DNA from 2 places in the Neisseria meningitidis genome. Region 2 is predicted to be linked to the other one. Evidence: predicted binding sites of a transcription regulator. Region 2 holds the regulator's gene; the other holds the start of a gene.
What was found. Region 2 encodes sigma-54, which starts transcription at its own class of promoters, with help from an activator protein. Its sites were predicted from a motif close to CTGGCACGCTTCATGCTT; they were not measured.
Positions count from the first base shown of each region.

Region 1: the regulator sigma-54 is predicted to act here: its motif matches at 13,965-13,982, upstream of IUJ45_RS00385 (acyl-CoA dehydrogenase family protein).

Region 1 is NZ_CP064367.1:75,425-91,447, forward strand. Features, by position in the region: gene nrdA (class 1a ribonucleoside-diphosphate reductase subunit alpha) at 34-2,313, shown strand; gene dcm (DNA (cytosine-5-)-methyltransferase) at 2,371-3,384, shown strand; gene IUJ45_RS00340 (type II restriction endonuclease) at 3,377-4,564, shown strand; gene nrdB (class Ia ribonucleoside-diphosphate reductase subunit beta) at 4,625-5,758, shown strand; gene yfaE (class I ribonucleotide reductase maintenance protein YfaE) at 5,956-6,246, shown strand; gene ftsB (cell division protein FtsB) at 6,287-6,565, opposite strand; gene eno (phosphopyruvate hydratase) at 6,579-7,865, opposite strand; gene IUJ45_RS00365 (DUF4149 domain-containing protein) at 7,913-8,353, opposite strand; gene kdsA (3-deoxy-8-phosphooctulonate synthase) at 8,368-9,210, opposite strand; gene panD (aspartate 1-decarboxylase) at 9,232-9,615, opposite strand; gene mfd (transcription-repair coupling factor) at 9,764-13,876, opposite strand; gene IUJ45_RS00385 (acyl-CoA dehydrogenase family protein) at 14,061-15,488, shown strand; gene IUJ45_RS00390 (hypothetical protein) at 15,479-15,781, shown strand; gene mltB (lytic murein transglycosylase B) at 15,690-16,023, shown strand, end outside.
Region 2 is NZ_CP064367.1:1,437,391-1,453,413, forward strand. Features, by position in the region: gene katA (catalase KatA) at 1-549, opposite strand, end outside; partial or broken gene IUJ45_RS07355 (RNA polymerase factor sigma-54) at 897-1,625, shown strand; gene IUJ45_RS11285 (RNA polymerase factor sigma-54) at 1,665-1,748, shown strand; gene IUJ45_RS07360 (glycosyltransferase family 4 protein) at 2,914-4,044, opposite strand; gene IUJ45_RS07365 (hypothetical protein) at 4,057-4,197, shown strand; gene IUJ45_RS10990 (hypothetical protein) at 4,272-4,403, opposite strand; gene IUJ45_RS07370 (MFS transporter) at 4,400-5,617, opposite strand; gene IUJ45_RS07375 (bile acid:sodium symporter family protein) at 6,046-6,999, shown strand; gene fabF (beta-ketoacyl-ACP synthase II) at 7,242-8,489, opposite strand; gene acpP (acyl carrier protein) at 8,656-8,892, opposite strand; gene IUJ45_RS07390 (quinone-dependent dihydroorotate dehydrogenase) at 9,124-10,131, shown strand; gene IUJ45_RS07395 (hypothetical protein) at 10,147-10,326, shown strand; gene IUJ45_RS07400 (hypothetical protein) at 10,464-10,787, shown strand; gene IUJ45_RS07405 (hypothetical protein) at 10,874-11,155, shown strand; gene IUJ45_RS07410 (DUF2247 family protein) at 11,208-11,681, shown strand; gene IUJ45_RS07415 (hypothetical protein) at 11,935-12,270, shown strand; gene glnE (bifunctional [glutamate--ammonia ligase]-adenylyl-L-tyrosine phosphorylase/[glutamate--ammonia-ligase] adenylyltransferase) at 12,445-15,135, shown strand; gene IUJ45_RS07425 (IS30-like element IS1655 family transposase) at 15,437-16,023, opposite strand, start outside.

The DNA of each region.
Region 1 (16,023 bases), 820 kb from region 2:
GTGTCTTGAATATCAAGAGTGGAAGAGGAAGCGATGAATACACCGACTGATTTGAAAGTAACCAAACGAGACGGAAGATTAGAAGCCATTGATTTGGATAAGATTCACCGTGTCGTCACTTGGGCGGCGGACGGATTGGAAAATGTTTCCGTATCTCAGGTCGAGTTGAAATCGCACATCCAGTTCTACAACGGCATCCGCACCGACGACATCCACGAAACCATCATCAAAGCCGCTGCCGATTTAATTTCGGAAGATACCCCGGACTACCAATACCTTGCCGCGCGTTTGGCGATTTTCCATCTGCGTAAAATAGCCTACGGCGAGTACGAGCCGCCGCACCTTTACGACCACGTTAAAAAACTTACCGATGCCGCAAAATACGACAGGCATATCCTTGAGGATTACAGCCGCGAAGAATTTGACGAGCTGAACGCCTATATCGACCACGAACGCGATATGTCCTTTTCCTATGCCGCTGTCAAACAGCTCGAAGGCAAATATCTGGTACAGAACCGCGTTACCCGCCAGATTTATGAAACACCGCAGTTCTTATATGTTCTGGTGGCGATGTGTCTTTTCAGCAAATATCCCAAAGAAACACGCCTCGATTACGTCAAACGGTTTTACGATGCCGTTTCCACATTTAAAGTATCGCTGCCGACCCCGATTATGAGCGGCGTGCGTACGCCTACGCGCCAGTTCTCAAGCTGCGTATTGATCGAATGCGACGACAGCCTGGATTCCATCAACGCCACTACCAGCGCGATTGTGAAATACGTTTCCCAGCGTGCGGGCATCGGCATCAATGCCGGACGTATCCGCGGACTGGACAGCGAAATCCGGGGCGGCGAAGCACGGCATACCGGCTGCATTCCCTTCTTTAAAATGTTTCAGGCGGCAGTCAAATCCTGTTCGCAAGGTGGCGTGCGAGGCGGCGCGGCAACCTTGTTCTACCCCTTGTGGCATATCGAAGCCGAAAGCCTGCTGGTGTTGAAAAACAACCGGGGCGTGGAAGACAACCGTATCCGTCAGCTTGATTACGGCGTGCAAATCAACCGCCTGCTGTACACCCGCCTGATTAAGGGCGGCAACATTACGCTGTTTTCGCCCAACGAGGTTCCGGGATTGTACGAAGCGTTTTTTGCCGACCAAGACGAATTTGAGCGGCTCTATACGAAATACGAGCAAGACCCTGATATCCGCAAGCGCATCATTCCGGCTGCCGACCTGTTTTCCACGCTGATGCAGGAGCGTGCCGGAACCGGGCGCATCTACATTCAAAACGTCGATCACTGCAATACGCACAGCCCGTTCGATCCGCGCGTTGCGCCTGTTCATCAGTCCAACTTGTGTATGGAAATCGCGCTGCCGACCAAACCTTTGGACAATATCAACGACCCGAACGGCGAAATCGCCCTGTGTACCCTGTCTGCCTTCAACTTGGGGGCATTAAACAGCTTGGACGAATTGGAAGGGCTTGCCGATTTGACCGTGCGCGCGCTCGATGCACTTTTAGATTATCAGGGATATCCGGTAGAAGCCGCGCGTACCTCCACTATGGGCCGCCGTTCGCTCGGTATCGGCGTGATCAACTATGCGTATTATTTGGCGAAAAACGGTGTCCGCTACAGCGACGGCTCCGCGCTCGGTCTGACCCACCGTACCTTTGAAGCCATACAGTATTACCTGCTCAAAGCATCGGCAAACCTTGCCAAAGAATACGGTGCGTGCACGCTCTTTAACCAAACCGTTTATTCGCAAGGCAAACTGCCCATCGACACCTACAAAAAAGACTTGGACGCTGTGTGTAACGAGCCTTTGCACTACGATTGGGAAAGCCTGCGTGCCGACATCGTCAAATACGGCCTGCGTAACTCTACTCTAACCGCACTCATGCCGTCTGAAACCAGTTCGCAAATCGCCAACGCCACCAACGGTATCGAGCCGCCGCGCGGATTGGTAACGGTCAAAGCATCGAAAGACGGCATTTTGAAACAAGTCGTGCCGGAGTTTGAAACCCTGAAAAATGCCTATGAAACCCTGTGGCAGCTTCCCGGCAACGAAGGCTATCTGAAACTTGTTGGCGTGATGCAAAAATTCGTCGATCAGGCGATTTCCGCCAACACCGCCTACGACCCGGGCAAATTCGAAGGCGGCAAAGTTTCTATGAAACAAATGCTCAAAGACCTGCTGACCGCCTACAAATACGGCGTCAAAACCCTGTACTACCATAACACCCGCGACGGCGCGGACGATACGCAGACCGATATTCAGGATGACGGCTGCGCGGGCGGGGCTTGTAAGATTTGATGAAAGGGGGAGTTTTCAGATGGCCTTTAGATTAATAAATCATCTGAAATATAAAATATGAAAAATAAAATACAAAATCAATTAGATAATATAGTTACCTTAAATAATGAGAAATTTACTTTTATTGATTTATTTGCGGGAATAGGTGGTTTTCGCATTGCAATGGAGAATGTTGGTGGGCGATGTGTATTTTCTAGTGAATGGGATGATAAAGCCCGTCAAACCTACCAAGTAAATTTTAATGATATTCCTTATGGAGATATTACATTAAAGGAAACCAAAGCAGCTATTCCAAGTAAGTTTGATGTATTAACAGCAGGATTCCCGTGTCAGCCATTCTCTATAGCTGGTGTTTCAAAGAAAAAAAGCCTAGGACGAGAAACAGGCTTCTTAGATAAGGCGCAGGGAACTCTATTTTTTGATGTTGCTGAAATTATTGGAAAACATCGACCTAAAATTTTTCTTTTAGAGAATGTGAAAAACCTTGTTTCGCATGACAAAGGAAATACATTTAAAGTAATTAAAGGGACTTTAGAAGAGCTTGACTATCAGATATTTTATCAAGTTATGAATGCAAAATATTATGTTCCTCAAAATAGGGAGCGTATTTTTATTGTAGGTTTTGATAGACAATATTTTAATAAGGAAATAAATTTCAATTTTCCTTCCCCACCAGAATCACAACCAAAATTAAAGCAAATTTTGGAAGATGATGTAGATAATTCTTTTACTCTTTCTGATAACTTATGGCTTTACCTTCAAAATTACGCTAAAAAACATAAGGCAAAGGGTAATGGATTTGGTTTTGGATTAGTTGATTTAGATGGAATATCACGAACTCTATCTGCACGATATTACAAAGATGGTTCCGAAATACTCATCCCTCAGAAAGGAAAAAATCCTAGGAAGCTGACACCTAGGGAGTGCTCGCGTTTAATGGGATTTCCTAAAGATTTTGTTATTGATGCAGTATCCAAGACAGCTGCATACAAGCAGTTTGGCAATTCAATTGCTGTACCGTTGGTTCAAGCTATTGCTAAACAAATTATAAATGAGTTAAAAAATGAATGACTTGGCAGCTCAGACAATACAAGTAGTAAATAAATCCGATGACTTAGTAGCTTCAGCAATACAGACAGCAAATAAATCAATTGCAGTATACTGTCGTTATATTCGTCCCAATGATGTTGGTACTACTGGTAGTCACCAATCAGGATTTTATATTCAAAAACATTTTTCAGACGACCTCTTTGATGTAGTTTGCCAAAAGGGAACAAATAAAACTATTTCAATCAAAATTAATTGGCAAGATGGAAGCGTCACTAATAGCAATTTTAAATATTACGGCCAAGGCACGAGAAATGAGGCGAGAATTACGGGTTTTGGCAAGAATTTTGAATTTTTAAGTGATAAATATAGTGGTTTCTTATTGGTATTGTGCAGAGCTTGTTATAAAGATTTATTATTCCATGCTTTTGTTTTATCTTCAGATGAAGATATTGAAATATTTATCGCAGAAACTAACATTTTACCAGGAAGTTTATATTTACCTAAAAAACAAGAAGTAGAGGATAACCTAACAAAATTATTTTCACTATTTCCTAACTTCCCCAAAACTGAAGAAATGGCAGTTTTGGCAAGGGAAAATATTGCATTAAATAAAACTAACGTTAGTAATGTGTTAAAACAATGGGTTTCAAAGGAATATGAATTATTTTCCATTTTTGAAAAACGTGAATTTGAAATTATTAAATCAAAAATTACTGATTTGGATAGCTTCATTAATTTTGCACATTCTTTTACAAATCGCAGAAAAGCAAGAGCAGGAAAATCTTTAGAGTTACATTTATCAAGAATATTTGACGAATTTTCCTTAAAATTTGAGACGCAAGCGAAGACAGAAGGGAAAAAGAAACCAGATTTTTTATTTCCTGGAAGTGAAGAGTACCATGCGATGGATGAATCAGGGAATTTCATATTTCAAACTGAAAAGCTGACAATGCTAGGTTCAAAGACTACTTGTAAGGATCGCTGGCGCCAAGTTTTAAATGAAGCAGATCGAATTCCTCATAAGCATTTATTTACTCTACAAGAAGGTATATCTGATACTCAAATTCAGGAAATGAGTGATGAGAATTTAACCTTAGTTGTCCCTAAAGAATCCGTAAAAACATTTGGAACTTTTGGGAAAACCCATGTTTTAACTTTAGAAAATTTTATTAAATATATAAAGTCTCAGCAGGTTAGTTAAAACTTACAGATCATTTTTAATTAATATAGAGAATAGATTATGTCCTGCGAACACTTAACTATGTCATACAGCACCTTTCCCAAAACCAAAAACGACGCGCTGAATGAGCCGATGTTTTTCGGTCAGCCGGTTAATGTCGCCCGTTATGACCAGCAGAAATACGAGGTATTTGAAAAACTGATTGAAAAACAATTGTCGTTTTTTTGGCGGCCGGAAGAAATCGACGTGTCGCGCGACCGTATCGACTACGCCAACCTGCCAGAACACGAAAAACATATTTTCATCAGCAATCTGAAATACCAAACACTGCTCGATTCCATCCAAGGGCGCAGTCCGAATGTTGCCTTGCTGCCTTTGGTTTCGATTCCCGAGTTGGAAACGTGGATTGAAACGTGGAGCTTCAGCGAAACCATACACTCGCGCAGCTATACCCACATCATCCGCAATATTGTGAATGATCCGTCGGTCGTGTTTGATGATATTGTCGAAAACGAATACATTACCGCCCGCGCCGAAGACATTGCCTGCTATTACGACGACTTAATCGAATACACCCAGTATTACAATCTGTTGGGCGAAGGGGTGCACAATGTCGGCGGAAAACCCATTACTGTGTCTTTGCGCGGGTTGAAGAAAAAACTCTATCTCTGCCTGATGTGCGTCAACGTGTTGGAAGCCATCCGTTTCTACGTTTCATTCGCCTGCTCGTTTGCTTTTGCCGAGCGCGAGTTGATGGAAGGCAACGCCAAAATCATCAAACTGATTGCCCGCGACGAAGCCCTGCACCTGACCGGCACGCAGCATATGCTTAATCTGATGCGTTCGGGTGTCGATGATTCTGAAATGGCAGAAATTGCCGCTGAGTTGCAGGACGAATGTTTCCAACTCTTCAAAAAAGCGGCGGAACAGGAAAAAGAATGGGCGGCATATTTGTTTAAAGACGGTTCGATGATTGGTTTGAACAAAGAAATCTTATCCCAGTACGTCGAATATATTACCAATCTGCGTATGCAGGCGGTGGGGTTGCCGGCCGGATTTGAAGGCGCAAATCAAAACCCGATTCCGTGGATTAATGCGTGGCTGTCGTCCGATAACGTACAGGTCGCGCCGCAGGAAGTGGAAATATCCTCTTATTTGATCGGTCAGATCGATTCTGAAGTGAATACGGATGATTTGGGCGATTTTGAGTTGTAAACGTTTTTTGAAAAAATGCCGTCTGAAGCCGGATGTTTCAGACGGCATTTGTATGTTGTATGATGGGAAAAACAGCGGGTAGGATCGGTTATTGTTCCTTTTATAGTGGATTATAGTGGATTAACAAAAATCCGGACAAGGCGAGGCAACGCCGTACTGGTTTAAATTTAATCCACTATATTTTTGATTGGTCGGAAATGGCGCGCATTGGTACGAATAAGGGTTTTTTTGAGCTCTTGGAGGGCGAGACCCTGTTGGAAGGCTTGGAACGGACGGGGCATATGGTGGAATATCAGTGCCGAAGCGGATATTGCGGATCGTGCCGAGTGAAGATTTTGGAGGGAAGCGTTACTTATCGGGAGCCGCCTTTGGCTTTTTTGGGGCGGGACGAGATACTGCCGTGCTGCTGTTGCGTCGAGGGGGATGTCAGGCTGGATTGCGGTTTGTCGGGGGAGGATGAGGGGCTGTCTGACAGTTTGTTGAAATAAAAGCCGTCCGAACATTGGTTCGGACGGCTTTTTGACGGTATTACCGGTTATGCCTGATGAGTCGGTAAAAGGTTTCACCGTCTTGGATATAACCCAGTTCTACCCGGGCGATTTCCGAAATGGCTTCTTGACCGTTTTCCAAATCATAGACTTCGGCGGCAAGGGAATGATTGCGTAGGGCGAGTGTCTGGTTTTTTTCTTCTTGAACGGCAATCTGTTCTCTCAGACTGCTGTTGCGTCCGATGCTGCCTTTGCCGAACCAGAGGCTGTATTGGCAACAGACAAGTGCGAAGGATAAAACGACAGTTACCCACTTCATACCTTAACCTTTTTTATTTGCCCAGTTGGTAGAATGCGGCTTTGCTGGGGTAGTCGGCGGCTTCCGCCAATTCTTCCTCGATACGCAGCAGTTGGTTGTATTTCGCCATGCGGTCGGAACGGCTCAAAGAACCGGTTTTGATCTGCATACAGTTGGTGGCGACTGCCAAGTCGGCAATGGTGCTGTCTTCGGTTTCGCCGGAGCGGTGGCTCATTACGCTGGCGTAGCGGTTGCGTTTGGCTAAGTCGACGGCTTTCAGGGTTTCACTCAAAGTACCGATTTGGTTGACTTTGACCAATAGTGCGTTTGCCACGCCTTTTTCAATGCCTTCGGCAAGGATTTTCGGGTTGGTAACGAAGAGGTCGTCGCCAACGAGTTGGACTTTGCCGCCCAGTTTTTCGGTCAGCAGTTTCCAGCCTTCCCAGTCGTTTTCATCCATCCCGTCTTCGATGGAGATGATGGGGAACTCGTTGACCAGGCCTTCCAGATATTCGGCAAATTCCGCGTTGGTGTAGGAGCGGCCTTCGGCTTCCAAGTGGTATTTGCCGTCTTTGTAGAACTCGCTGGACGCGCAGTCCAATGCGAATAATACGTCTTCGCCCGCTTTGTAGCCGGCGGCTTCGGTCGCCTCGACCATCAGTTGCAGGGCTTCTTTGTGGCTGTTCAGGTTGGGGGCGAAACCGCCTTCGTCGCCGACTGTGGTCGGGAAGCCTTTGCTGTCGCACAGTTTTTTCAAGGCGTGGAAAATTTCCGCACCGCAGCGCAACGCTTCGCGGAAAGATTTTGCGCCGACGGGCATAATCATAAACTCTTGGATGTTCAGGCTGTTGTTGGCGTGTTCGCCGCCGTTGATGACGTTCATCATCGGTACGGGCAGGGACATCGGGCCTGCGCCGCCCAAGTAGCGGTAAAGCGGCAGGCCTGAGTCTTCGGCAGCGGCGCGTGCAACCGCCATAGAAACCGCCAAAGTCGCATTCGCACCCAAATTGCCTTTGTTTTCAGTACCGTCCAATTCGATCATGATTTGGTCGATATAAGATTGCTCGTTGGCATCGATACCAATGAGGGCTTGGGCGATTTGGTTGTTGACGTGTTCGACCGCCTTCAATACGCCCTTGCCCGAATAACGGGATTTGTCGCCGTCGCGAAGTTCCAAAGCCTCTTTTTGACCGGTGGACGCGCCGCTCGGTACGGCTGCGCGTCCCATTACGCCGGATTCGAGCAATACATCACACTCGACTGTGGGGTTGCCGCGTGAGTCCAAAATTTCGCGGGCGAAAATATCAACGATTGCGCTCATGAATGTTCTCCAAGTGAAGTGAAGGGAGGTAAAAAAATGGGAGGGCTTCAGACGGCATCTTTGCCGGAAAGCCGCCAACTTAAGTAAATCGAAAGTAGGGCGGCCGCCATAAAAACAATACTGGAAATACCGTGCCACATTCCGAAGGATCCGCCTACAAACGACAACAGCCAATTTTCATGCCCGTATTTCAGTGCCTCGATAACGGGGGTAACCAAAAATTGGTTGGCGGCAAGGGCGGACAATAAAAAAAGCAGCAGGGCGGTTTGCCGCCGGGTTAGGGCGGCAAAGGCGGCAGCCAGTACCGCGCCCCAAACGGCAAGCCCGCTCCAAGAGAGGATGTCGAACAATACGCCGGCAATTTCGCCCGCCTGCATTTTGGGCAGCATTTTGAACAGCACCGGCGCGGCGATATAACCCGCCATAATCTGCATACCGAGCCACAAGGTTGCGGCATACAGGCTGATTTTTCGGAAAGTCTGCATCATAAGGCGAAACCGTGTTACTCGATTGTTAAAATCGGTTGTGATTTGATTAAATCATCCAATGCTTTGATGCGGATTAAAAAATCTTCTAAAAGGTGCAGCGGCAGCGCGCTGGGGCCGTCGCATTTTGCCAGTTTCGGATCGGGGTGCGATTCGAGGAACAGGCCGGCAAGGCGGGTTGCCATGCCTGCAAGTGCCAAATCCAAAGCCTGTGCGCGACGACCGCCGGATGCGGCAGAACCGGCATCGCGGGTTTGCAGGGAATGGGTAACGTCGAAAATAACCGGCAGGTTGCCGCAGGTTTGTTTCATCACGCCGAAACCGAGTATATCGACAACGAGGTTGTCGTAGCCGAAGCTGCTGCCGCGTTCGCATAAAATCAGTTTCCCGTTGTCGGCTTCGTGGAATTTTTCCACAATGTTTTTCATTTGAGAGGGGCTGAGGAACTGGGGTTTTTTGATGTTGATGACATTGCCCGTTTCCGCCATTGCGGCCACCAAATCGGTCTGCCGCGCAAGAAAGGCGGGAAGCTGGATGACATCGCACACTTCGGCGACGGGTTGGCACTGATGGGGTTCGTGTACGTCGGTAATGACGGGGATGCCGAACTCTGCTTTGACTTTTTCAAAAATCTTTAAGCCTTCTTCCAAGCCTACGCCGCGATAAGAATGGATGGAGGAACGGTTTGCCTTGTCGAAAGAGGCTTTAAAGATATAGGGAATACCGAGTTTGCGGGTTACTTCGACGTAATGCGCGCAGGTTTGGAGGGTGGAATCCAAGCTTTCCAAAACGTTGATGCCGCCGAATAGGACGAAGGGCAAGTTGTTGCCGAGGGTGATGTCGTTGATTTTAATATCCATAATCGATGTCCGTTTTCAGGGTTACAGCACGGTGTGCGGCGGCTCATAGGAGATGATGTCGCGGATTTTGTTGTTTCCGTCTACCAAGACGACTTTGGGTTCGTGTGCGGCGATTTCGGGTTCGGAGAGTTGGACGTAAGACATGATGATGACGATATCGCCTTTCTGCACCAGCCTTGCCGCAGCACCGTTCAGACAAATCACGCCGCTGCCGCGTTTCCCTGCAATGGTATAGGTTTCAAAACGTTCGCCGTTGTTGTTGTTGACGATGGCGACTTTTTCGTTGGGGTAGATGCCTGCCGCGTCCAACAGGTCTTGATCGACGGTAATGCTGCCGACATAGTTTAAATCGGCTTCGGTTACGGTGGCGCGGTGGATTTTTCCGCCAAGCATAGTACGGAACATGTATTTCCTTTTGGTTTGTGTGCGGTTTGACGGGCGCGATGCCGTCTGGAAATCTGAATGCCGTATTATAGTGGAGTTTCCTTCAAATTCATAATGGCGGCTTTCGGACAAGGAAAACGGTGTTTCAGACGGCATTGCGGTGTCGGCTTTATTTGGGCAGGCATCTGTTTTGCAAGGTTTTTAAAACGTTTTTTACGGTGTTGATTCTGACCTCGATATTTTCCATCTCTGCGGTAAACCGCAGCTTATCGGCGCCGGCAAGGCGGTATTTTTTGTCGTTCTGAATCAGCAGGATGATTTCGGTTGGATCAATATTGTTGTTTTTGCCAAAGGTTACCGTTACCGCTTCGCCGGCCGCATCAATGGCATTGATACCCAATTCTTTTGCCATAAGCCGTAAGTGGTGGCTTTCGATGAGGGTTTTGACGGGTTGTTCGGGCAGTCCGAAGCGGTCGACGAGTTCTTCGTGTATGGCGTTGATTTGTTGCACGGTTTCGCAGACGGCGAGGCGTTTGTAGAGGACGAGCCGTTCGTGGATGTCGGGGCAGTAGCTTTCGGGCAGTAGGGCGGGGCTGTGCAGTTTGATTTCGGTGGTGATGCCCAACGGTGCGTCAAGGTCGGGCTGGTGGCCTTTTTTGAGATCGCGCACGGCTTGTTTGAGCATTTCGGTGTAGAGCGTGAAGCCGACCTGTATCATTTCGCCGGATTGTCCTTCGCCGAGGATTTCGCCTGCGCCGCGGATTTCCAAATCCTGCATGGCGAGGGTGAAACCTGCGCCGAGTTCGTCTGCCGCCGCGATGGCGTCGAGACGTTTTTCTGCGTCTTTGGTGATGTATTCGGGCGTGAGCAGGTAGGCGTAGGCTTGGTGGTGGCTGCGGCCGACGCGCCCGCGAAGCTGGTGCAGCTGCGCCAATCCGAATTTGTCGGCACGGTTGATGATGATGGTGTTGGCGTTGGGAATGTCGATACCGGTTTCGATGATGGTGGAACAGAGCAACACGTTAAATCGTTGCTGCAAAAAGTCGCGCATGACTTGTTCCAGCTCGCGCTCGCGCAGTTGTCCGTGCGCCACGCCGATGCGGGCTTCGGGCAGCAGGGTTTCCAGCCGCTCACGCATGTTTTCGATGGTATCCACTTCATTGTGCAGGAAAAATACTTGCCCGCCGCGTTTGAGTTCGCGCAATACGGCTTCGCGCACGCTGCCTTCGCTGAACGGTTTGACAAAGGTTTTGACGGCGAGGCGGCGGCTGGGCGCAGTGGTAATCAGCGAGAAGTCGCGCAGTCCTTCCAGCGCCATACTTAAAGTACGCGGAATCGGCGTAGCGGTCATGGTAAGGATGTCGACATTGGCGCGCAGGCGTTTGAGCTGCTCTTTCTGACGCACGCCGAAGCGGTGTTCTTCGTCGATAATCACTAAACCTACGTTTTTGAATTTTATGTCGTCCTGCACCAGTTTGTGCGTACCGATAACAATATCGACCGTGCCGTCCGCCATGCCTTCCAGCGCGGCTTTGGTGGCTTTGCTGTTGTTGAAACGCGAAAGGCTGGCGACTTTCACGGGGAAATCGGCGAAGCGGTCGGCAAAATTTTGCGCGTGCTGCTCGACCAGAAGCGTGGTCGGTGCGAGTACGGCAACTTGTTTGCCACCCATTACCGCCACAAACGCGGCGCGCAGGGCGACTTCGGTTTTGCCGAAACCGACATCGCCGCACACGAGGCGGTCCATCGGCTTCGCCTGCGTCAAATCTTTAATCACGGCGGCGATGGCGGCTGCCTGGTCTTCGGTTTCTTCGTAGCCGAAGCCGTCGGCAAACGCCTGATAATCCAACTCGTTGATTTCAAACTTGTGTCCCGATTGGGCGGCACGTCGGGCGTAAAGGTTAAGCAACTCGGCGGCGGTATCGCGCGCCTTTTCGGCGGCTTTGCGCTTCGCCTTGTTCCACGCGCCACTGCCGAGCTTGTGCAGGGCAATGTTTTCATGCGCCTGACCGGAGTAGCGGCTGATTAAATGCAGTTGCGAAACAGGCACATAAAGCTGCGCTTCTCCTGCGTATTCGAGCAACATCATTTCGTTGGTTTCGCCGCCCAAATCTATCGTTACCAAGCCCATATACCGCCCGATGCCGTGTTCTTCGTGCACGACGGGATCGCCGATATTGATTTCGGCAAGGTCGCGCAACAGACCGTCTGAAACGGCGGCGTGTTTCTTGCGGCGGTTGTGGACGCGCGAACGGGCGACGTATTGGTAGAGGTCGGATTCGGTAATGACGGCGATGGCACTTTGGTCGGCAACTGCTTTTCCCTCTCCCCAACCCTCCCCCACGGGGGAGGGGGCAGGTTGCTGTCGGATTTGCCCGTGCAGACTATTTTCGATGGGGTACAGGCTGCTTTTGGTTTTCAGGTCGTCTGAAACGGCGGCTGCACTTTGTTCCCTCTCCTGTGGGAGAGGGCTAGGGAGAGGGTTTGTTGCGGATGCGGGAAATTCGGTTTGAGCGGCAACTGTTTTGCTCTCTCCCCAATCTTCCCCCACGGGGGAGGGGGTAGGTTGCTGTCGGATTTGTCCGTGCAGATTATTTGCGATGGAATACAGGCTGCTTTCGGTTTTCAGGCCGTCTGAAACGGCGGCGGCACTTTGTTCCCTCTCCTGTGGGAGAGGGCTAGGGAGAGGGCTTATTGCGGCTGCGGAAAATTCAGTTTGAGCGGAAACTGCTTTGCTTTCTCCTCGACTTTCTCTCTCAGGGGAAGGGGCAGGTTGCTGTCGGATTTGCCCGTGCAGATTACTTGTACCGAGGGGCAGGCTGCTTTCGGTTGAAACGGCGGCTGCTTTCAGACTGTCTGAAACGACGGCTGCACTTTGTTCCCTCTCCTGTGGGAGAGGGCTAGGGAGAGGGTTTGTTGCGGCTGCGGAAAATTCGGTTTGGTCGGTAACCGCATCGCCTTCTCCTTCGGAGGCGGAAGTAGTTTGCTGTTGGTTCGGCGATTGCAGTCCGCCCAGTTTGAACCCGTATGCCAACGGCGCAACTGTAATCATCAGCGGCTCATGCGCCGACAAGAAGCCCTGCCAGTCGGACACAGGTTTGGCTTTCAAACCGTTTTGCTGCAAGAAACCGAGCATGGTTTCGCGCCGTCCCAAACTTTCGGCGCACAGCAAAATCCGCCCGTCAAAGGCCGTCTGAAAATCCTTCAATGCCTGCAAAGGCTCGTCGGATTGTCGGTTGACGGCAAGGTCGGGCAGGGTGTGTTCCTTGCCGGAAACATCGGGCAGTACCTGTCCGTAGTTTTTCAGACGGCCTGCGAATACATCGGCAGAGAGATACAAATGCTGTGGAAGCAAAGGCGGATAGGTTTCGTCGCCCTGCGCCATGGCGTAACGCGATTTGACGTCGCTCCAAAAGCGGTTTGCCTCGGCATGAACATCGCCCAAAGAGACAAAGAGCGCATCTTCGCCGATATAGTCAAACAGCGTTTCCAGCTCGTTTTCAAAAAACAGTGGCAGATAATATTCTACGCCTGCACCGAAATGGCCGTTGCTGACGGCTTTGTATACAGCCGCATCGTTCGGATTACCGTCGACTTCTTCTCGGAAGCGGCTGCGGAAAATCTTTTGCGCCTCGCTGTCGGTGGGGAACTCGTGTGCCGGCAGCAGGCGGATTTCGGAAACGGGGGAAATGGTGCGTTGCGTTTCGGTGTCAAAGGTTTTAATGCTGTCGATTTCATCGTCGAACAAATCGATGCGGTACGGCATTTCGCTGCCCATCGGGAACAAATCGACAATACCGCCGCGCACAGCGAACTCGCCTGCCGCGACAACGTGGGAAACATGGTTATAACCTGCATCCACCAAATCGCTTTTCAGACGGCCTATATCCAAAGTCTGCCCTGTTTTCAGCCAAAACGTGCGCCCTGCCAGAAACGGCACAGGCGGCAGCTTCTGCATCGCCGTGGCAACCGGCACGAACAACACATCCGCCGCGCCGCTTTTAATCTGCCACAACGCCGACAGCCACTCCGACACCAAGTCCTGATGCGGCGAAAAACGTTCGTAAGGCAGCGTTTCCCAGTCCGGCAGAAACACCGCCGTATCGTGCGGACGGAAAAACCGCCATGCCGTCTGAAGGCGCAACGCCTGTTCTGCATCTTGAGTCAAGACAACCTTGAGCTGCTTATGCGGCAGATAACGCGCCAAAGCTAAGGGTAGCGAGCCTTGCGAAAGATTGAGCCAACGGGATTTTTCACGGGGTTTGGGGATGGGGTAGGTCATAGTGCGGCAATCGGCGGACAGTGATGCAAACGGTCATTTTAGCACGGGAGGGGGCGCGATGCCGTCTGAAAGGTCGGCGGATTGTTGCCCGGCGCACTTTGTGGTAAAGTTTAGAAAATCAACTCTAAACTGTGGCAGGCGGTTTGACCGGCCGCCGATTAATGGGAACCGACAGAGGAAGCCGATGATACACACCGAACCGAGCGCGCAGCCGTCAACTATGGACACGGCTGCTTTTTTAAAGCACATCGAATCCGCATTCCGCCGCATTTTTGCAGACGGTATCGACCTGATGCGATACCTGCCCGAAGACAAATGGCTTGCCTTGAAGCAGGCGGGTTTGCTGTTGCCCTTCCTCGACAAAAAATACGGCGGGCGCAAGGGCAGCCAGTTTGAAATTCAGGAAGTCTTGCGGATTGCGGGGCATTACGGCGTGCCCGTTACGCTGCGTACCGGCATCGAAGGCGCGCTGGTGTTGCAGCCACTGCAAGAGTTCGGCGATGAAGCGCAAATCGCACAGGGTTTGGACATGGTTTTCAAAGGCGAGGGCGGCGGTTTAGGCGTTACCGAACCCGAAACCTCCGGCGCGGCGATTGCCCGAGAAATGCAGTCTTACTACGAATATACCGACGGACAAACCATTTACGTCAACGCCGCGAAATACTGGCAGGGCAACTCGCAAAGCGACTTCCTCCTCGTTGCCGCCAAAGAGCGCAAAAACGGCAAACTCGCCAAAGTCATCGACCTGCTGCTCGTCCCCAAAACATACATCCGCTGCGAAACCCTCGCATCCGAAGGCTTGCGCGCCGTCCGTTACGCCGTCAACCGCATCGATGCCGAAATGCCTGCAACCGCCGTGATGAAACTCTCCCAGAGCGACGCTGCCGGTTTGCGCGCGTTCCAAAACATCTTTATCCGCAGCCGCCTGCAACTGATCGGCATGACGCACGGCATTATGGAATACACCCTTGAAAACCTGGAACGATACGTCCGCAACGACATCAGATTCGTCGATTACGAACGCCGCGAAATCCGGCGCCGCCATCAGGTTTCCGAGATTCTTTACCGCTACGTCTGCCATTCCGTTTCGCCCGTTGCACCCGTCGCCCATCAACTGATGGAGGCGAACATCGTCAAAACCCTCGCCACGGAATACACTTACGCCGCCGCGCAAATGTTGCAAAAACTCTTGGGCGCGAAGGGTTTTGAACGCGGACACACCGCCGGCAATATCGCTATCGACATCCGCCCCTTCACGATTTTTGAAGGCCCGAACGATATGCTTTATGCCGAAATTTACGACCAGTTTGTCCGCGCCACCGCCGAAGAAAAAGAAGCAGGCATGAAGTTGGACAAAAACCAAACCCTGCTCGACCGCCTGCAAACCGATGCCCGCTTTGCCGCCGTCGCCCGCGACTACACTTTGCCCGAAGACATCCGCAGCTTCCTGCAGGAACACACCCTGACCGATGCCTGCGCCCTGCAAAAAGTCTTTATCGGCAAAATCATCGCCCGACTCTTTGTCTTCGTACAGGCGGAACACGAAGACACCGCAGCCTTCCTGCTGAACGACATCCGCAAAGACATATTGGACTGCCGATATTGCGGATAGCGGGCAAATACGGCGGCAGGCAATGCCGTCTGAAGGGGGAAGTGCCTTCAGACGGCATTTTCGGCGGCGGCATACGGATTTCGGGCGGTGCAAGAGGCAACGTGCGGCATTCCGCAAAGCCGCCGATTGCGGCGGATGCCGCATTTCGCGCCGCGCCCTTGTGCCGCTTTCCCACTTACCCTATTTGTTCGGAACATATTTATGAAAAACAGAAAAATACTGCCGCTGGCAATTTGTTTGGCGGCTTTGTCTGCCTGTACGGCGATGGAGGCACGCCCGCCCCGGGCAAATGAAGCCCAAGCCCCCCGCGCGGATGAAATGAAAAAAGAAAGCCGCCCCGCGTTTGACGCGGCAGCCGTATTTGACGCGGCAGCCGTACCGGTATCCGACAGCGGGTTTGCCGCCAATGCAAATGTCCGCCGTTTTGTGGACGATGAAGTCGGGAAAGGGGATTTTTCCCGGGCGGAATGGCAGGATTTTTTTGACAAAGCGGCTTACAAGGCGGACATCGTCAAGATTATGCACCGCCCCTCCA
Region 2 (16,023 bases):
CACGATGGTAACTTGGTGCAGTGCTTCGGGCAGCAGCGTCCAGAAGTCCCAGTTGTTTGTGGCAGAGCGCATATTGGTGCGCGGGTCGCGTTTGACGGCTTTGTTCAGGTCGGGGAACTTACGCGGGTCGCGCAGGAAGAACACGGGCGTGTTGTTGCCGACCACATCCCAGTTGCCTTCTTCGGTATAGAACTTCAACGCAAAACCGCGGATGTCGCGTTCTGCATCGGCTGCGCCGCGTTCGCCTGCCACGGTGGTGAAACGGGCGAACATCTCGGTTTTTTTGCCGACTTCGCTGAAGATTTTGGCGCGGGTGTATTTGGTGATGTCGTGCGTTACGGTAAACGTACCGAACGCGCCCGAACCTTTGGCGTGCATACGGCGTTCGGGGATGACTTCGCGCACGAAGTCGGCGAGTTTTTCATTCAGCCACAAATCCTGCGCCAGCAGAGGGCCGCGAGGACCGGCGGTCAGGCTGTTTTGATTGTCGGCAACAGGCGCGCCGTTGTTCATGGTCAGATGGGTTACAGGGCATTTGGAGGTAGTCATCGCTCTTGTTCCTTTTCTCAGGTTGGTCAAATGGGGGTAAACGGCTTACAGTACGATTTGGCGGAAAGCGTATTCGTAGCCGGTTTCTTGATTGCAATAAATTTCTTGAATCGACATTTTATTTCCCTTTTGTAAAAACTATGGATGCGACTATACGCCAAGATTTTCGCTATTAAAACTATGAAATCGATTTAATATTATTATAAGCAATCGGTTCTTGATTTTCGTTTGTTTTTTGTTATCGAACGGAATCCGAACCCGCCCATTAAAACCATTTATAATGCAATGACGCTTTGCGGCATTTTTTGCGCCGACAGGCTGAAAATAACAATTTCCCCCACATTATCATGACCTTACTCGGAATAAAGCTCAAACAGACCCAGCAGCTCAACCAGCGGCTGCAACAATCTTTGCGCGTATTGCAGATGTCGGGTATCGAACTTGAACGCGAGGTCGAAAACTGGCTGTCGGACAACCCCCTGCTCGAACGCAAAGACACGGATGAATTTTCCGATGCCGAGTTCAGCCATTACACTGCGCCTGCCCGTCAAATCGGCGGAGACGAAGGCGAAGATATGCTGTCCAACATCGCCGGCGAGCAGGATTTCAAGCAATACCTGCACGCGCAAGTATGCGAACACCCGCTTTCCGACCAAGAATCCGCCTGTGTCCACATCCTCATCGATTTCCTTGACGAGCAAGGTTATCTGACCGACAGCATCGAAGACATCCTCGACCATACGCCCTTGGAGTGGATGTTGGATGAAGCAATGCTGAAACAAGCCCTGACCGCATTGAAAAAATTCGACCCGGCAGGCGTGGCCGCCGCCGATTTGAACGAATCGCTGATACTGCAGATAGAAAGATCGGGCGAATGTGCTGCCAAACCCTCCGCCCTGCATATCGTCCGAAACGCCCTCGACAGCATTGACGGCAACCGCAGCCAAACCCTCGCGCGAATAAAAAAACGCCTGCCCCAAACCGACAGCGGCACACTCGAAGCCGCACTCGACCTCATTGCTTCGCTCAATCCCTTTCCCGCCGTCGGTTTTGCCTCGTCCACACCCACGCCGTATTCTGACGAGGCGCTCGCCAACCTGCTGGCTTTCCGCGGCATGGAGGTTTCTCGCCGCACCATTGCCAAATACAGAGAATCCTTTGAGATTCCGGCAGCACACAAACGCAAAACCGCAGAATAATTGCCGAATAATCTTATAAAGACAACAAACCAAAAGCCGGCATTTCTGCGAAAGCGGGAATGCCGAATCCGTCCGCGCGGAAACCTGCATCCCGTCATTCCCGCGAAAGAGGGAATCTAGAAACGCAAAGCTGCAAGAATTTATCGGAAATGACCGAAACTCAACGAACCTGGATTCCCGCTTTCGCGGGAATGACGGGGGTTTGGCGGGAATGCCGAGGGTTTGGGATTTCTGTTTTTGAATTTCTGTTTTTGTGAGAATGGCAAGATTTTCGGTTCTTGTATGGATAACGAGATTTTAGATGGCGGGAATTTGTCGGGAAAACAGCAATCTGAGACCTTTGCAAAAATAGTCTGTTAACGAAATTTGACGCATAAAAATGCGCCAAAAAATTTTCAATTGCCTAAAACCTTCCTAATATTGAGCAAAAAGTAGGAAAAATCAGAAAAGTTTTGCATTTTGAAAATGAGATTGAGCATAAAATTTTAGTAACCTATGTTATTGCAAAGGTCTCAATCTTTACCGTCATTCCCACGAAAGTGGGAATCTAGAAACGCAAAGTTGCAAGAATTTATCGGAAATGACCGAAACTCAACGAACCTGGATTCCCGCTTTCGCGAGAATGACGAGGGTTTGGCGGGAATGCCGAGGGTTTGGGATTTCTGTTTTTGAATTTCTGTTTTTGTGAGAATGGCAAGATTTTCGGTTCTTGTATGGATAACGAGATTTTAGATGGCGGGAATTTGTCAGGAAAACAGCAACCCTCCGCCGTCATTCCCACGAAAGTGGGAATCTAGAAACTCAAAGTTGCAAGAATTTATCGGAAATGACCGAAACTCAACGAACCTGGATTCCCGCTTTCGCGGGAATGACGAGGGTTTGGGATTTCTGTTTTTGAATTTCTGTTTTTGTGAGAATGGCAAGATTTTCGGTTCTTGTATGGATAACGAGATTTTAGATGGCGGGAATTTGTCAGGAAAACAGCAACCCTCCGCCGTCATTCCCACGAAAGTGGGAATCTAGAAACGCAAAGTTGCAAGAATTTATCGGAAATGACCGAAACTAAACGAACCTGAATTCCCGCTTTCGAGGGAATGACGGGGGTGTGGCGGGAATGACGGGGGTTTATCAGAAATGACCGAAACTCAAAAGCGGGCAGCCTTGTTTACGCCTTCAAAATATCGAGTAATTTCAAATCGACTTTTTCGGCATCGAATTTATCTTTGGCAATCGCATAACTTGCATTCCCCATCAGGCGGATGGCTTCCCTGTTTTCGATAAAATAAATCATTTTTTCGGCCAAGATGCGGGGATTCCAAGGTTCGATCAGGAAGCCGTTGACCTTGTCGGCGACCGTTTCCCTGCATCCGGGGACATCCGTCGTAATCACTGCCCTGCCGACGGCCATTGCCTCCTGAGTGCTTCGGGGAACGCCTTCCCTATAATAAGACGGCAATACGAATATATGATGTTCTTTTATCACTTCGGAAACATTGTTCACAAAACCGGGGAAACGGATAATATCGCGGGCGGCAAGCCGTTCCAAATCGCCCCCCCCCCCGCGTGATTTGTCGATTGCGCCCAAAGCGGTAAAAACCGTATCGGGGTATTTGTCCTTAACCTGTTCCGCCGCCCGAATAAAATCATCAATCCCCTTTTCTTTCAGAAATCTGCCGATAAAGAGGAATTTTACGGGTTCTTTTTCATCGGGAATATCCGCCTCGGAATAAGGATATTGCCGCAAATCCAGACCGATTCCGCCCAAAATATGGATGTTTTTTATTTTGATGCCGTATTTGTCCGTCAGTTCGTCTTTGTCGTCGGGGTTTAATACAATCAGGCTTTCCAACATCGGCAGGGCAATGCGGTACAAGGTGATTAAAATCCCCTTTATGATTTTTGTTTTTAACGGTATGCCTTCCGGCTGCGGGGTAAATGCGAATCCCAAACCTTCCAGCATCCCGACGATTCTGGGCACGCCTGCCAATTTTGCAGCAAAAGTGCCGAAAATCACGGGTTTTGCGAAATAAGGGAAAACCAAATCCGGCGATATTTTTTTGAGTTCTTTAAAGATGAGGAAGGTGGATTTTATATCGGAAAACGGGTTCAGCCCGCTGCGGTTTGAACGGTAGGTAACGGGTGTTACCCCCATTTCCCTGATAATGTCCAATTCGTTGTCGGAAAACTCCGATACAAAGGCATACACCTGATGGTTTTTGCCGATTAATTTTTTAATGACGGGGGCGCGGAAACCGTAAATGCTGGATGCGACTGTTGTGATAAAAACGATTTTCATAAGGCGGACACCTTGAATTATAGGATTGGAAATGCGGTCTGCATTGATGAAATGCCGGATACGGGGCGCGGCGGGCAAACCTTTGCCAAGCGCACCGCATCCGACGCTTCGCCCGCCCGGGCAGGGGCGGCTTCAGACGGCATTTTATCCTGAAATCCGCTGCATAACGCCCGGCGATATACAGTATCGCGTTTTGTGATGATTTTACACCCAAAGGGAAAACGGACTTATTTGAATGGCGGTTTAATCGCGGCGGTTGTTTGCGGTTTGATAAGGCTGATTTGCGTGTCGTGCAGTCCGGAAACGGGCGGGGTGTTTGGAAAATGCCGTCTGAGGGTTTTCAGACGGCATTCTTTCATGCGGCGGTTCGGGGTTCGCGGATGGGGAGGTTGAGGAGGGCGGCGGTTCCCGCCAGCAGTGCGTCGGCGTACCACATCCAGCCGTAGTCGCCGAATTGTGTAATCACGATGCCGCCGATGTACGAGCCGAGGAATCCGCCGATTTGGTGGCTGAGCATCGTCAGTCCGAACAGGGTGGCGAGGTAGCGTGTGCCGAAGAGTTTGCCGGTAATGGAGGCGGTCGGCGTGACGGTGGCGAGCCAGGTAAATCCGAGTGCGGCGGCGAAAATGTAGAAGTTGAGGTCGGTCTTGGGCGAAAAAATGTAGATGAGTATCATCGCGGCGCGCGAGGCGTACAGTCCGAACAGGACGTATTTGCCCCGAACGCGGCTTGTGCACCAGCCGGAAAAAATGCAGCCGGCGATGTTTGCCAGTCCGATGATGGCGATGGATGTCGAGGCGACGGTGGCGGGCAGTCCGCACAGGGCGACTTCCGTGGGTAGGTGGGTTACGAGAAAGGCGATGTGGAAGCCGCAGGCAAAAAAGCTTAGGTGCAGCAGGATGTAGCTTGGGGTTTTGAAGGCGGTTTTGACTGCTTCTCCGAGGCTTTGTCCGTGTGTGGCTTGGGCGTGTTGGGTGTGGGCGGCGTTGTTGCCGCCGGCAAGCCACCATGAGACGGGCAGAGTCAGCAGGGCGATTGCGCCCCAAACGTAAAATGTGCCCGTCCAGCCGACTTCGGGCAGGACGACGAGTCCTTGAACCAGCGGTGCGAACAGGAATTGTCCTGCCGAACCGCCGGCGTTGACCAGTCCGGATGCCAAGCCGCGTTTGTGTGCGGGGACTTGGGCGGCGACCTGCCCCATAATGATGGAGAAACCGCCGGAACCGGTGCCGAATGCGAGCAGCAGCCCGACGGCAATCATCAGCCCCCAATAAGTCGGGATGTTGGGGGCAATCAGGCAGGCGCAGACGAGCAGGACGGCGCCGCCGCTTAATACCCTGAACGCGCCGAAACGGTCGGCAAGCGCGCCGGACAATGGTTGCGATACACCCCACATCAGTTGGAAAACGGCGATGATGAGGCTGAATTGGGCAATGCTCAATTCGGTGGTGTTGACGACGGGTTGGACGAACAGTCCGAGCGTCATCCTCATGCCGATGGTAATCAGCAGGATGAATGCGGCGGCGGTAATGGTCAGCCAAAATTTGGGTGTTTTCGATGCGGTGTGCGTCATAATGTGTATTTTGAGTCGGTTAAGTTTGCGGATTTTATAGTGGATTAACAAAAACCAGTACGGCGTTGCCTCGCCTTAGCTCAAAGAGAACGATTCTCTAAGGTGCTGAAGCACCAAGTGAATCGGTTCCGTACTATTTGTACTGTCTGCGGCTTCGTCGCCTTGTCCTGATTTTTGTTAATCCACTATAACAAACCGGATGATTCGGGCTAAATAATTCCTGATTCTTTGGATATAGCCAACGGTATGCCTGCCGATGCCGTCAGAAAGGGCTTGATGGGCGTTTGCGGTTCGGGTTAATATTTGTGCTGTATCTGTTAATTCCGGTTAGTAAAATGGGGGCGGGGACGATGAGTGGCCGTCGACCGGTTTTGCACGGGCGGTAATAATGTCCGGCGCAAGGTGCGCCGTTTCGGGAGGGGTGTGTGATGGGTTTTCTGATTGGTTTGAGCCGCAACCTGACGCGGTTTACGGCTTTGGTCATTTTGCTTGCGTCGGCGGTTGCGTTTATCGGACCGACTTCGTTTGCGTGGGTTAAGGGCGATGTTCAGGTCTTGGTGCTGGGCATCATTATGCTGGGTATGGGGATGACTTTGGGCAGGGAGGACTACCGGATTTTGGCGCAGCGTCCTTTGGATGTGTTTATCGGTGCGGCGGTGCAATATACCGTGATGCCGTTGCTCGCCATCGGTATTGCCAAGCTGTTCGACCTTTCGCTGGGGCTGACTTTGGGGCTGGTGTTGGTGGGGACGTGTCCGGGCGGCGTGTCGTCCAACATTATGAGTTTCCTTGCCAAAGGCGATGTGGCGTTTTCAGTCGGTATGACGACGGTGTCTACGGTGCTGGCTCCGGCCGTTACGCCTTTGTGGATGACCTGCCTGGTCGGTCAGACGGTGGATATGGACGGTTGGGGGATGTTCCGGTTTATGCTGCTGGTCACGCTTTTGCCGGTGGTGCTGGGTTCGGCGGCAAATATCCTGCTGCACGGAAAACATTGGTTTGAAAATGTCCGTGCCGTTATGCCGGGCGTGGCGGTATTGGCGTTTGCCTGCATTGTCGGCGGCGTGGCTTCGGTTCACGGGCACCGTTTTGCCGAATCGGCGTTGGTAATGGTGTTGGCGATTGCGGTACACAATATCGCCGGCTATGTGTCAGGCTATTACGCCGCCGCGCTGTTTGGTATGGATACGGCAAAAAAACGCACCTTGGCAATCGAAGTCGGCGTGCAGAATGCCGGTTTGGCAACGGGATTGAGCGCGAAATTTTTTCCGGGCAACGCCGAATCGGCGGTTGCGGCGGCGGTCGCCTGCGTGTGGCATTCGGTTTCGGGGACGGTATTGGGCAACTTGTTCGCTCTGTGGGACAAGCGTCGGGACGCTTAGTCGGGCGTGTCCGAACCGTCCCACGATATATAGTGGATTAACTTTAAACCGGTACGGCGTTGCCCCGCCTTAGCTCAAAGAGAACGATTCTCTAAGGTGCTGAAGCACCAAGTGAATCGATTCCGTACTATCCGTACTGTCTGCGGCTTCGTCGCCTTGTCCTGATTTTTGTTAATCACTATAAAAATGCCGTCTGAAACGGTTTCAGACGGCATTTCGATGTCGGCGGCGGCTTTGCGGAATCAGCCTTTGAAGCGTTTGAAGACCAGCGTGCCGTTGGTGCCGCCGAAGCCGAAGGAGTTGGAAATGGCAACGTCGATTTCCGCGTCGCGCGCTTCGTTGGCGCAGTAGTCCAAATCGCAGCCGGCTTCAACGTCTTGTTCAAAAATGTTGATGGTCGGCGGGATTTTGCCGTCGTGTATCGCCAAAATGCTGTACACGGCCTCCACGCCGCCCGCCGCGCCGAGCAGGTGGCCGGTCATGGATTTGGTCGAGCTGACGACGGTTTTGTAGGCGTGTTCGCCGAACGCGCGTTTGAGGGCTTTGGTTTCGTTGGCATCGCCCAAGGGGGTGGACGTGCCGTGCGCGTTGACGTAATCCACGTCTTCGGGATTGATGCCGGCATCTTTCAGCGCGCGGGTAACGGCAAGGGCGGGGCCTTCTTCGTTCGGCGCGGTGATATGGTAAGCATCGGAACTCATGCCGAAGCCGACGATTTCGGCGTAGATTTTCGCGCCGCGTTTTTTGGCGTGTTCCAATTCTTCCAACACCAATATGCCCGCGCCTTCGCCGATAACGAAGCCGTCGCGGCCTTTGTCCCACGGACGGGAAGCGGTGGCGGGGTCGTCGTTGCGGGTGGAGAGGGCTTTCATCGCGGCAAAACCGCCCACGCCCAAAGTGCTGATTGCGCCTTCCGCGCCGCCGGCAACCATTATGTCCGCGTCGCCGTATTTGATCAGTCGGGCGGAATTGCCGATGGCGTGCGCGCCGGTGGTACAGGCGGAAACCATCCCGTAGCTCGGGCCGCGGTAGCCTTTGAGGATGGTAACGTGTCCGGAAATCAGGTTGATCAGCGAACCGGGGATAAAGAAAGGGTTGATTTTGCGCGCGCCGCCTTCGATTACGGCTTTGCCGGTGACCTCGATGCTGGGCAGTCCGCCGATGCCGGAACCGATGTTCACGCCGATGCGGTCTTTGTCGAGGTTTTCCACATCGTCCAAACCCGAATCGGCGATTGCCTGCAATGCGGCGGCAATGCCGTAGTGGATGAATACGTCCATCCGGCGCGCTTCTTTCGCGCTGATGTATTGTCCGATGTCGAAACCGCGCACTTCGCCGGCGACACGGCTGTTGATGTCGGATGCGTCAAAGCGGGTAATCGCGCCGATGCCGCTTTTGCCGGCGAGCAGGGTGTCCCAAGCCTCTGCGACAGTGTTGCCGACAGGGGAAACCTGACCTAAGCCTGTAATGACTACTCTTCTCTGACTCATGATAACCTCGCTGTTGGTTGTCGGAATGGGGGCATATGCGGCTGTCGTGCAGATGCCGTTTGGAATTTGCGGCAGGTATTTAAACGGAGTTTAAGCAGTTTGCCATATAAGGGAAAAGCCTCTATTGCGCGGTGCAGCAGAGGCTGTTGTGTCGGGCGACGACCGGTTAGCCGTTGTGGGCATTGATGTAGTCGATAGCCAGTTGGACGGTGGTGATTTTTTCGGCATCTTCGTCGGGGATTTCGCAGCCGAATGCTTCTTCCAAAGCCATAACCAGCTCCACGGTGTCCAAAGAATCCGCGCCCAAGTCGTCTTGGAAAGAAGATTCGTTTTTCACGTCGGCTTCGTTTACGCCCAGTTGTTCAGCAACAATTTTTTTAACTTGTTGTTCGATGTTTGACATATCAGTCGTTCCTTTATGCCTTGCGGCAGGTTGTTTAAGGGAAATAAATCGGTGGTATTGTACCGACTTTTAATAGAGTTTTCTATCTAATGACTATTATATCAATATTTGCCGATTTGTACATTTTTGGGTGCGGCGGGTTTTGTCGTTCAAGTTTGACCTGTGTGCCGTATGTTTGGCGGGATTTCGGTTAAAATGGCGGCATTTCCATCTGAAGCAGAAAGCCCTGTCATGTATCCACTTGCCCGTCGCATCCTGTTTGCACTCGATGCCGAAAAAGCCCACCACTTCACGCTCGACGCGCTCTACACGGTTTATAAATTGGGTTTGATTCCTGTAACCGACAACCGTACCAAACCTGTAAAATTGATGGGTATGGATTTGCCCAACCCTGTCGGACTTGCCGCCGGACTCGACAAAAACGGCGAATACATCGACGCATTGGGCGCGCTCGGCTTTGGTTTCATCGAAATCGGCACGGTAACGCCCAAACCGCAGCCCGGCAACCCGCAGCCGCGCCTCTTTCGCGTTCCCGAACACCAAGGCATCATCAACCGCATGGGTTTCAACAACCACGGTATCGACACCATGATACGCAACATCGAAAAAAGTAAATTCAGTGGCGTATTGGGCATCAACATCGGTAAAAACGCGGTTACACCCATCGAAAACGCTGCCGATGATTATTTAATCTGCCTTGAAAAAGCCTACGCACACGCAAGCTACATTACCGTCAATATTTCCTCGCCCAACACCAAAAACCTCCGCGCGCTGCAAGGTGGCGACGAGTTGAGCGCATTGCTTGAGGCTTTGAAAAACAAACAGGCACAGCTTGCCTCTGTATACGGGAAATACGTTCCGCTCGCCGTCAAAATCGCCCCCGATTTGGATGAAGCACAAATCGAAGACATCGCCCACGTTGTCAAATCCGTCGAAATGGACGGCATCATCGCTACCAATACCACCATCGACAAATCAAGTCTCGGCAGCCATCCGCTCGCAGGCGAGCAGGGCGGTTTGAGCGGGCTGCCCGTTCATGAAAAAAGTAATCGGGTGTTGAAGCTGTTGGCAGACCACATCGACGGCAAGCTGCCGATTATCGGCGTAGGCGGCATTATGGAAGGCGGGGACGCGGCAGATAAAATCCGCTTGGGCGCGACCGCCGTCCAAGTGTACAGCGGATTGATATACAAAGGTCCGGCATTGGTCAAAGAATGTTTGAAGGCTTTGGCGCGATGACGTGTCCCGCCCAAAATGCCGTCTAAACGCACGTTTTGCCGTTCAGACGGCATTTTCATTTCCTTTTTCCGCCTGCCGCCCCTTGAAAATCCCTTACGCGCCGCCCTGTTTGAAACAAAGCAAACGCCCGCCGCGAACCGGACAATCTTGATACGCAGCCAAAGCAAGTCCGGCGGTAAGTTGTTAAATATATAAGCAATTGATACAAAAAATAATTTTATACTGTGGCGGACGGCTTGGGAAAACGCAAAATATGAACGGCGTTGAAATTCATGATGTGGAAAATAAGGATACGGCGGATAATCAAAAGATTTTATATTTAAGGATTTGATATGTTTAAGGACGAACTAAATGAATTTATCCGATTGATATCCGATCCGGAAAGTGAATTGGATGAATGGTATTTGAGTGATTTTAAAGATGAACATATATGGGAAATGCAAAGTTACGAAGCATTTTCATGTTTGCGGGAAGCAGTCCCCTATTTGTTTGCTTATCCCCGATACGGGTATGAACTGTTGGAGATAATTTCCGCGTTAAAAGAAACATCTGATACGACAGAATTATTTTATGAGCCGGGTATCGTGCCTTTGCTGATTGCTTTATATAAAGAAGATAGTTATCTGGTAAATATGGTCAAACGGATATTCAAATGATGAAAGGGGCGCGGGCGTTTGCTTGGCGGAAGGCAGGTAACTCAATTTGAAGGACGCGGAAGCCGATACGTTAAAAAGGATGAAAAATGGAAAACGGGCAACGGAATAACCGGTTTCCTTTGGAAAAACGAATTTTTTATCTGGAGCATTCGGGGCGGTATCTGATGATTTGCGCCTTATCGGATTATTCCCAAAACAAACATACTGTCGTTATGGCAAATTTCATCTATCCGGATGAAAAAACGGATTGGCGGAATTTGGATGATTTATTCAATGAGTTGGTTTTAGAGGAATTGCAGGCTTCATTTATGGATTGGCATCCGACTGTTGAAGAGGCAATCAGCCGTCATTTGGAAGACTTTTCGTAACAGGCGTCAATCGGAAGGGGCGGAATGACGGGGCAGGCAATCGGAGTAAAAAATGAACCTTGATTTAACCGCGCAAAAAGTCCGTCTTTCTTGGAAGGATATTCTGTGGGGGTATGGGAATAAATACTTGGGTTGGGCTGATGTGGCAGCTTATGCCCGAAAAATGACGCTTTCAGATCATGATGAACGTGTGTTCAAACTATCTTTAATCAACAAATCCAATATTCTTGAATTAAAGCCTGTTCTGGAAGATTTGGCTTCGGAAATGAGGGATTATTCCCCTAAAAATTGGCTGTACGTCCTCTTAAGCGATGTATTCCATAGAAAAGAAGAATTTGAGGATCCTTTGGGGGAAGTTGAAAAAATTTATGCAGATTTTGATTATCCGGAAGAAATAGAATCATTTGTCAGGTATATGCCGCCCAAAGACGGTTATATTCCTTCTGCCCACACCTATGAAGAAAATATTGCCCGGTTATATTCTCACTGGGAACACTATTTGAACAACGGCGGAGGGCAGGGTTAAAACCGGCAATCCGATGCCGTCTGAAGCATTATCCGGCCTTCAGACGGCAAACGGATTAGAGCGGAAGATTTGAAAGCGGGGGCGGGCTGCATTCCGGAAGCGGCAAAACCCGAACCGCCCGCATCGTTGCCGATAAACCGATAAGGAAATCGTTTTGCCGGACCGGGTGCAAATGTTTGATAACAATCCTGCCGCCCGGCAAAAATGCTTTAAAGAAAGCAGGATTGGTTAATTTAAAAGGAAAAATTAAAAAATGACGGTTGATAAGGAACAAGTAGAAAAGATGATTTATTCTGAAAATAAACAGAGTGTTATTGACGGTATGCTCGGTATGACCTTCAGCTCGGAGGAGGATGAAATCCCCTGGATTTCCGAGAAGTTGACGGAGTTGTCGAAACATAAAGACTTGGATATTGCCAGATTGTCATTAACCTGTTTCGGACATCTCGCCAGGATGCATGAAAATATCGGCGATTGCGATAAAGTGATTGCTTTATTGCTCTCAAAACAAGGTGATCCGGATTTTCAAGGTTTTGCCGAAGATGCGTTAGACGAGATTTCTTTATTTATATTTAAAAAGCGTCCGTAAGCGCGGATTAAACCTGTCAATCCGATGCCGTCTGAAGCGTTATCCGGCTTTCAGACGGCATCGAAGGTTGCTATGATATAGTGGCTTGACTTTAAACCGGTACGGCTCCGCCTTGCCCTGATTTGAAGTGAATCTGCCATCATCTTCCCGTCATCCTTCCAAACGGAATCCGAAATGTCCGACAACCGCCTCGACACCGCCCGGCACCATTCCCTGTTCCTTGCCCGCCAGCTCGACAACGGCAAACTCAAGCCCGAAATTTTCCTGCCCATGTTGGACAAGGTGTTGACCGAAGCTGATTTCCAAGCTTTTGCTGATTGGGACAAAATCCGCGCGGAAGAAAACGAGGAAGAATTGGCGCGGCAGTTGCGCGAGTTGCGCCGTTATGTCGTGTCGCAGATTATCGTGCGCGATATAAATCGCATCAGCGATTTGAACGAAGTAACCCGTACGATTACGCTGTTTGCCGATTTTGCCGTCAATACCGCGCTGGATTTCGCCTACGCCTATTATCGGGACATGTACGGCACGCCAATCGGGCGTTATACCAAATCGCCGCAGTATTTAAGCGTGGTGGCGATGGGCAAGGCGGGCGGCTATGAGTTGAACGTGTCTTCCGACATCGATTTGATTTTCGTCTATCCCGAATCAGGCGACACCGACGGCAGGCGCGAACGGGGCAATCAAGAGTTTTTCACCAAAGTCGGGCAGAAACTGATTGCGCTGCTGAACGACATCACCGCCGACGGACAGGTGTTCCGCGTCGATATGCGGCTGCGGCCGGACGGTGATTCGGGCGCGTTGGTATTGAGCGAAACCGCGCTGGAGCAATATTTGATTACGCAGGGGCGCGAATGGGAACGCTACGCGTGGTGCAAAGGCCGCGTGGTTACGCCGTATCCGAACGGAATCAAATCGCTGGTGCGCCCTTTCGTGTTCCGCAAATATTTGGATTACAGCGCGTATGAGGCGATGCGTAAGCTGCACCGCCAAATCAGCAGCGAAGTCAGCAAAAAAGGCATGGCGGACAACATCAAACTCGGCGCAGGCGGCATCCGCGAAGTCGAATTTATCGCCCAGATTTTTCAGATGATACGCGGCGGACAAATGCGCGCGCTGCAACTGAAAGGCACGCAGGAAATGCTGAAAAAACTTGCCGAGCTGGGCATCATGCCGTCTGAAAACGTCGAAACCCTGCTCGCCGCCTACCGCTTCCTGCGCGACGTCGAACACCGCCTGCAATACTGGGACGACCAGCAAACCCAAACCCTACCCTCCTCGCCCGAACAGCAACAACTGCTCGCCGAAAGCATGGGTTTCGACAGCTACGCCGCCTTTTCAGACGACCTCAACATTCATCGGAACAAGGTCAATCAGTTGTTCAACGAAATTTTGAGCGAACCTGAAGAGCAAACACCCGACAACAGCGAATGGCAATGGGCATGGCAGGACAAACCCGACGAAGAAGGGCGGCGATGCCGTCTGAAGGCGCACGGGTTCGATGCCGAAACCGTCGCCGCAAGGCTCGACCAAATCCGCCACGGCCATAAATACCGCCATCTTTCCGCACACGCCCAGCCGCGTTTCGATGCGGTTGTGCCGCTGTTCGTACAGGCGGCGGCAGCGCAAAGCAACCCGACCGATACATTGATGCGGCTGTTGGATTTTCTCGAAAACATCAGCCGCCGATCCGCCTATCTCGCCTTCCTCAACGAACATCCGCAAACCTTGGCGCAACTGGCAGAGATTATGGGCCAAAGCTCGTGGGTGGCGGCGTATCTGAACAAATATCCGATTCTGCTGGACGAACTCATCAGCGCGCAATTATTAGATACGGCGTTTGATTGGGACAAACTCGCCGCCGAACTTTCAGACGGCATCAAAACCTGCGGCGGCGACACCGAAGCGCAAATGGACACCCTGCGCCATTTCCAGCACGCCCAAGTCTTCCGTCTCGCCGTCCAAGACCTCGCCGGACTGTGGACGGTAGAATCCCTCTCCGACCAACTCTCCGCCCTCGCCGACACCATCCTCGCCGCCGCCCTGCTGTGCGCGTGGGCGGACATGCCCAAAAAACACCGCGACACCCCGCAATTCGCCGTCGTTGGTTACGGCAAACTCGGCGGCAAAGAACTCGGCTACGCCTCCGACCTCGACCTCGTCTACCTCTACGACGATCCCCACCCCGACGCAGGCGACGTGTACAGCCGCCTCGCCCGCCGCCTGACCAACTGGCTTTCCGCCGCCACTGGCGCAGGCAGCCTCTACGAAACCGACCTGCGCCTGCGCCCTAATGGCGACGCCGGTTTCCTCGCCCACAGCATCGCCGCCTTTGAAAAATACCAGCGCGAAAACGCCTGGACGTGGGAACACCAATCCCTTACCCGCGCCCGCTTCATCTGCGGCACACCCGAAATTCAGACGGCCTTCGACCGCATCCGCACCGAAATCCTCACCGCCGAACGCGACCAAACCGCCTTGTCAGGCGAAATCATCGAAATGCGCGAAAAAATGTTCCCCACCCACCCGCCTGCCGACAGTAACGTCAAATACGCGCGCGGTGGCGTGGTCGATGTCGAATTTATCGTCCAATATCTGATACTTGCCCATGCCCGCCAGTATCCGCAACTCTTGGACAACTACGGCAACATCGCCCTCTTAAACATCGCCGCCGACTGCGGTTTGATTGACAAAACCCTCGCCGGACAAAGCCGCACCGCCTATCGCTTCTACCGCCGGCAGCAACATAACACCAAACTGCGCGACGCCAAAAAAACCGAAGTAACCGGCGAACTGTTGGCACATTACGGCAATGTCAGGAAATTGTGGCGGGAAGTGTTCGGCGAAGAAGCGGCAACCGCCTGAACAAAAAATGCCGTCTGAAGCCTGACAATCTGGGTTTCAGACGGTATTTTCGTACCGTGCCGTTTTAAGGTTGCGGCAGAGCTAAAGCGATTTATCGGGAATGGCTGAAACCCAAAAACCGGATTCCTCTTTCGCGGGAATGACGGGATTTCAGGCTTCTGTTTTTGTGGGAATGATGGGATTTGTTACCCAAGCAAAAATCAAAACAAACAAATAAGAACCGTTTAAAACCCCGCCGTTTCCATTAAAATAGCGCATTCTACTTTTCAGACGACCTTGGATTCGGATTTCAAGTGCAACACTAGTGTATTAGTGGTTGGAACAGATTCAAGAATAAAACACTTGGCGTTTCGTAGCCAAGTGTTTTTCTTGGTCGGTGGTTCAACTCATCTTGAACCCTGCGTATCTCCCGATCACTGATGTTACGGAAATCGGTTTGTTTGGGGAAGTATTGCCGGATGAGTCCGTTGGTGTTCTCATTCAGCCCTTTCTCCCAAGAATGGTAAGGGCGACAAAAATAAGTCTCCGCTTTCAATGCTTTGGTTATTTTGGTGTGTTGGTAGAACTCTTTGCCGTTATCCATGGTGATGGTGTGCACCCTGTCTTTATGTGCCTTTAATGTCCTAACAGCTGCCCGGGCAGTGTCTTCGGCTTTGAGGCTATCCAATTTGCAGATGATGGTGTAGCGGGTAACGCGTTCGACCAAGGTCAATAATGCGCTTTTCTGTCCTTTGCCGACAATGGTGTCGGCTTCCCAATCGCCGATACGGGATTTCTGGTCGACGATAGCGGGTCGGTTTTCTATGCCGACACGGTTGGGTACTTTGCCTCTGGTCCATGTGCTGCCGTAGCGTTTGCGGTAGGGTTTGCTGCATATTCTGAGATGTT